2 regions of the Exiguobacterium sp. s7 genome follow, and region 2 is predicted to be linked to the other one. Evidence: riboswitches for the same ligand, from Rfam matches in the RefSeq annotation. Region 2 holds a riboswitch; the other holds the start of a gene.
What was found. A riboswitch is a leader RNA that binds a small molecule or an ion and turns the genes downstream of it on or off. The one in region 2 is predicted to bind FMN.
Positions count from the first base shown of each region.

Region 1: linked by a shared signal. The riboswitch ahead of ribD (bifunctional diaminohydroxyphosphoribosylaminopyrimidine deaminase/5-amino-6-(5-phosphoribosylamino)uracil reductase RibD) and the one ahead of KNP79_RS02910 (ECF transporter S component) in region 2 are both predicted to bind FMN.

Region 1 covers NZ_JACSLO010000006.1:82,277-85,392, reverse strand. The annotation lists gene KNP79_RS09320 (undecaprenyl-diphosphate phosphatase) at 305-1,117, shown strand; FMN riboswitch at 1,211-1,353, shown strand; gene ribD (bifunctional diaminohydroxyphosphoribosylaminopyrimidine deaminase/5-amino-6-(5-phosphoribosylamino)uracil reductase RibD) at 1,506-2,585, shown strand; gene ribE (riboflavin synthase) at 2,566-3,116, shown strand, end outside.
Region 2 covers NZ_JACSLO010000002.1:61,694-64,809, forward strand. The annotation lists gene KNP79_RS02900 (NupC/NupG family nucleoside CNT transporter) at 1-609, shown strand, start outside; gene KNP79_RS02905 (nucleotidyltransferase family protein) at 722-1,246, opposite strand; gene KNP79_RS02910 (ECF transporter S component) at 1,376-1,963, opposite strand; FMN riboswitch at 2,123-2,264, opposite strand; gene KNP79_RS02915 (HesB/IscA family protein) at 2,362-2,718, shown strand; gene KNP79_RS02920 (hypothetical protein) at 2,760-3,002, opposite strand.

The DNA of each region.
Region 1 (3,116 bases), on a different contig from region 2:
CCCTGGTTACACTTTGAAAAAATGGTAACAGTTCTATTACAAATTTAATATTAAATGGGTTCAATTGTAAACAAAAAGTTTTATGATGGCGTAAATGTCATATTCTGTACGAAAAAGTACCCAACTGGCCAATGGGGTCATCACCGTTGCACCAGTTGAGTACTCTTCTATAATAAATTTAATTTTCAGACTAATCAATGAAAGTTTTGAAAATAACGAATTTTTTTTGAAAGGCTGGTCAGTGGAATAGGCGGTCTGCTAAAATAATGGAATTGATGTAAAAAAGAAAAGAGGATATTACGATATGACAATATGGTTGTTCTACTTACTGCTCGGTTTGATTCAAGGCTTCACGGAGCCGATCCCGATTTCGTCAAGCGGTCACTTGGTCATCTTCCAAGAGCTGTTCGATATCGAACTGCCGGGACTCTCGTTCGAGATATTCGTGAACTTTGCCTCGCTGCTCGCCGTCTTGACGATTTATCGGAAAGACGTCGTCCGTCTCGTCGTCAGTCTGTGGACGTTCTTATTTAAGAAAGATCGCAGCGACGAGACGATGATCGATGTCAAGTTCATCGGGCTCTTGCTCGTCGCGACCGTCCCGGCTGGTTTGCTCGGTGTCTTGTTCGGTGATTGGATCGGGGAGACGCTCGGTGGAGTCGCCACGGTCGGCTACACGCTCATCTTGACCGGGCTCGCGCTCTGGTTCATCCGCAACATGCGCGGGAACAAAGGGGACGGCGGCATCACGCTCCGCGACGCGATTTTGATTGGACTTGCTCAAGCGGTCGCACTCATTCCAGGGATCAGCCGCTCCGGCGCCACAATCGTCATGGCGATGCTCCTCGGCATCAAACAAGAGTCGGCCCTCCGCTTCTCGTTCTTCTTATTCATCCCGGTCAGTCTCGGGACGATGATTTTAGATGGACCGGCGCTGTTCACGAATCCGGAAACACGTGAACTGTTCGGACCGCTCATCTTGGCGTTCATCGCCTCGTATGCGCTCACGGCCATCTCGCTCAAATGGTTCCAACACATCATGGCGAAAGGCGAGCTCAAGTATTTCTCGTTCTATTGCTGGATCGTCGGTCTCCTCGTCGTCCTATTCTTGGCATGATTCTGAAGGCGCTGCTCACTCGAGCGGTGCCTTTTTGCGCATTTCGTTTTGCCATCGATTTATTTTTGCGCTAAAGTGGAATCGTACAAACAAATATTCCTTCGGGGTCGGGTGAAAGTCCCAACCGGCGGTGATGGGCGCGAGCCTTAAGTCCGTGACCCGGGCGCACGTGTGCGAACGGTGGATCTAGTGCGATTCTAGAGCCGACAGTATAGTCTGGATGGGAGAAGGAAACAGAACAGGTCCACGCGACCTGTAGTTCGTCGTACGTTTTTCTGTAAAGAAAACGCTTATTTGGTTTGCCCAAATGACGACCGACACCTCCCACCGAGACCTTGAGGATCATTCCTTGAGGTCTTTTTGTTTGTGCGAAACAAGGAGGGAGATTATGAATCAGTACATGCAACAAGCCATCCAATTGGCCAAGTCCGCCTCATCGACCGGCATCAACCCGCGCGTCGGCGCCGTCGTCGTCAAAGACGGCCGGGTCGTCGGGTTCGGCGCTCACTTGAAGGCCGGGGAAGCGCATGCCGAGGTGCACGCCATCCGCATGGCCGGCGCTGCCGCCTACGGTGCGACGATGTACGTCACGCTCGAACCGTGCTCGCATTACGGCAAGACGCCGCCGTGTGCCGACCTGCTCGTCGAGTCCGGCATCAAGCGTGTTGTCATCGCGATGGAAGACCCAAATCCGCTCGTCGCAGGGCGCGGCATCGCTCGGTTGAAAGCGGCCGGGATTGACGTCGAGGTCGGGCTGCTCGAGCGTGAGGCGCGGGCGCTCAATGCGGCGTTCTTACGTTCACTCGAGACGAAGCGGCCTTACGTCATCTTGAAGACGGCGACGAGCCTCGACGGCAAAGTCGCGCTCGATCACGGTGACAGCAAGTGGGTGACCGGGACAGCAGCCAGACGGGACGTCCATGAACTGCGTGCGACGGTCGACGCCGTTTTGACCGGTGTCGGCACCGTCCTCGCCGATGACCCAGGCTTGACCGTTCGGCTCGACCGCGAGACGACACAACCGCTCCGAATCGTGCTCGACCGTGAGTTGCGTACGCCGCTCTCGAGCCAGCTCGTCCGGACGGCAAACGACGTACCGGTGCTTCTGTACACGACGTCGGATGACCAAACAAAACGTGACGCGCTGGCAGCGAATGGCGTCGAAATTGCCGACTATACGTCGCTCGAAGCTGTCCTGCAAGACGTCTACGCACGCGGCATCGGTCGTATGCTCGTCGAAGCGGGACCGACACTCGTCACTTCACTCTTGGACGGACAGTTCGTCGACGAGTGGGTCATGTACCAGTCGCCACGCGTATTCGGCGGCAAGGGCGGTTTTTACCGTTCGCATCATGATGGGCCGCTCGATGCGGTCGAACGGTATGAGGTTCAATCGGTCGAGACGGTCGGCACCGACATCAAACTGATCATGCGAAAGGAGGAGTCCGATGTTCACGGGAATCGTTGAAGAGATTGGCAGTGTCAAGGCAGTGAAACGGAACGGTCCGTCACTTCGGCTCACGCTGAGCGGGAAGGTCGTCCTCGAGGACGTGAAGCTCGGTGACAGCATCTCCGTCAACGGCATCTGTCTCACGGTGACGACGTTCGACCGTGACAGTTTCTCGGTCGATGTCATGCCGGAGACGCTCAAAGCGTCGAGTCTCGACGGGGTCCGCCCCGGCACGAACGTCAACTTGGAGCGGGCCATGCCCACGAACGGACGCTTCGGCGGCCATTTCGTCTCGGGTCACGTCGACGGGGTCGGGCGCATCGTGAAAAAACGGGCGCTCGCGAACGCCGTCTATGTCGACATCAGCTGTGAGCCGTCGCTCCTCCGCTATATCGTCCCAAAAGGTTCGATCTCGGTCGACGGGACGAGCTTGACGGTATTTGATGTCACCGAACGCGGGTTCACGTTGTCGCTCATCCCGCATACGTACAGTGAGACGGTACTCGGGATGAAACAGGCAGGAGACGCGGTCAATTTGGAATGTGACAT
Region 2 (3,116 bases):
CCTGCTGGTCTCATGTTCGCGAAAATCATCGTCCCGGAAACAGACGTACCGGATGACGATATCGAAATCGCTGAAGATGAAGAGAACAAGGCAGCGAACTTCGTCGATGCAGCCGCTCGCGGTGCATCTGACGGTCTCTTCCTTGCTTTGAACGTCGGTGCGATGCTTCTCGCCTTCGTTTCATTGATCGCGCTCGTTAACTTGATTCTCGGTGGAATCGGTGGCTTGTTCGGTTTCGACGGCCTCACGCTTCAATTGATTCTTGGTTATGTGTTCGCACCGCTCGCATTCGTGATTGGTGTGCCATGGGCAGATGCTGTTCAATTCGGTAGCTTCCTCGGACAAAAACTCGTGTTGAACGAATTCGTCGCTTTCTCTGAATTCGCACCAATCATCGGTTCTGGTGACCTCTCGGCACGTACGGAAGCTATGATCGCGTTCGCACTCTGTGGATTCGCCAACATCTCATCACTCGCCATCCTTCTCGGTGGTCTTGGTGGAATGGCGCCGAACCGTCGGAACGACATCGCGCGCATGGGTGTCCTCGCGATTCTCGCAGGTACGCTTGCCAACTTGATGTCAGCGACACTCGCTGGTCTTCTTCTCTAATCAAACACGGTATACTCAGAGTGGTCACTTCGGTGGTCACTCTTTTTCGTTGCGACGTTTATGAATGAACAGCAAAAACCGACCGTAAGGCGGTCGGTTTCACTAGTGTTTATCATCCCTGACGAGGTATATCCACTTCTTGGAGTCTCGGCCAAGTGGCTTGCCAATTCTTTTTATTGATCCGGGCTCGATAAACATGATGGTGTGAAGCGTCGTTCGCAAAGTCCGGAGTCGGTCGTAACTGTAGTCTAACTATGTCGTCAATACCGTAAGGGACGGCCAGCTTCAAGCGTCCGCCCGCATCAAGACTGACACCGATGGCCGTGACCGTCTCAGGGAAATGGGCCAAGGCGTCGACCGCAGATTGATACGGTGGCAATTGATTGACCCGATGCATGCGGGCCTGGTTTTTGACCGACCAAGGGACGTTCGGTAACAGGTCGTGCAGTTGTGCCTCATACTGTTTTTCAATCGCCTCGTCGATGTGAGATCGGTCAAAGTAGATGACATCGACGTCCTCGGTAGGCGTCGGTACTTCGTAGCCGTGCGCGTCATCCCATATTTTTGCCCGCACGTATCCGGCACAAATCCACCAATCGGGTAAACCGAGCGAAGCGACGATTGTCAACAGACGCATCAGTTCCACATCAGTCTCTAAAAAATGGGTCTCATCTTCAGTCGTGTTCAATCCATCTCCTCCTATTCTCTCATTAGCATAGCGTACCTATACAAAAAGCACCTAGACCGGGGTCTAGGTGCTTGTCAGTTACGCTTGAAGTTGCATGCGCTGACGTTCGATCCACGGCTTCAATTTGAGGAAGAGTGGGACGAACAAGGCGCTGATCAACAAGGCCTTAATGAAGTTGAACGGCAAGATACCGTATAGGACGAGGTCCGTTTTGACTGCCGGTTGCGCCATCTCGGTCATGCCGAAGAAGAACGCGTAGGCTGGTAAGATGAGCAAATAGTTCAAGATCGCCAAGCTGAGTGCCATCGTGATCGTACCGGCCACGAGGCCTGAAGCGAGCGCTTTATTCGTTTTACGTTTATGGTAGAACCATGCGACCGGATACATGAAGGCGACACCTGCAAAGAAGTTCGCGACTTCACCGACCGGAACGCCGCCACCGTTGAAGACATAGTAGAGGACGTTTTTTAGAGCGACGACCACGACGCCTGCGAGTGGGGAGAACACGATCCCGGCGACGAGCGCGGGAATGTCACTGAAATCCACTTTTAGGAACGGGGGTAGGAAAGGCAGCGGGAAGTTAAAGAGCATGAGGACAAAAGAAATGGCCCCGAGCATCGATAGCGTCACCAGTGTTGTCAATCGTTTGTTGCGCGTTGTTTTCATCAAAATCTCTCCTTTTGTCGCTCCTTGATGAATGGCACCCGTCGCATAGAAAAACCCGATTGTATCAAACAATCGGGAGAGTTTACGCGCATACGAAACAGATGTTCTCATCGGTGTTTAGACCACGCCGAAGAAAACATCCGGATATCGGTCGGATGCCGCCATCTTCTCCCATCCAGACTTTACTGTCGGCTTTCGAATCTCACGAAATCAGCAAGCAACGCCTTGCTCGCTCACGGGCTGAGAAGAACTTGTCTTCAATACCGCCGGTCGGGAATTTCACCCTGCCCCGAAGATGGAACGATTTAATTTTTTTTGTTACAGTTTAGTTATACAAGATATTTCACAAAATCTCAAGTCAGTTGACTTGAAGTTAAGATAACGAAGGAGGAGTTCAGATGATTCATTTGACAGAATCAGCCGCATTACAAGTCATCGATATGATGAAACAGACCGAACGCCCCGACGACCAGTACTTGCGGATCAAAGTGCAAGGGGGCGGGTGTACCGGCCTGTCTTACAGGATGGGGTTTGATGAGGATAAGACAGACAAGGACGTTCAGTTTGACCACTATGGTGTCCGTGTCATCGTCGCGGAAGCCGATCACGGGGTCGTCGACGGTCTCGAGATTGACTATAAGCAGTCGATGCTAGGAGGCGGCTTCACGATTAAAAATCCGAACGCCATCGCCACGTGCGGTTGTGGCTCGAGTTTCCGGACGGCATCGAACGCCGGGACACCTGGGGATTGCTAAACGAAAGGCCAATCATGCCTCATGATTGGCCTTTTTTGTATTCAGTCTGTCTCTTCAATCAGAATTAATCGAATGAGTTTCGAAGCCGCGTCTAACTCGATTTGATGTTGCCAAGGACGAAACGCTGTGATTTTACACGTGTCGTTCGTGATGCGGAATGAACAGACGCTCTCTTCCTCTTGGTCAAGGACCGAGTAACGGCTGAAGTCCGATAAGCTTTGGTAAATGGCATATTGTGTCGGTAATTCACACGACCATCCTTTTTCTAATGTGATCTGATGCATGCGTCTCGCCTCTTTCTTCTCTATATATATAAGAATAACAAAAATATTCAAGGGTGTGGGAGATTAGTCGAGAGGATGCAAGGGAAAATGAAAAGAGATGTCATTTCATGTAGG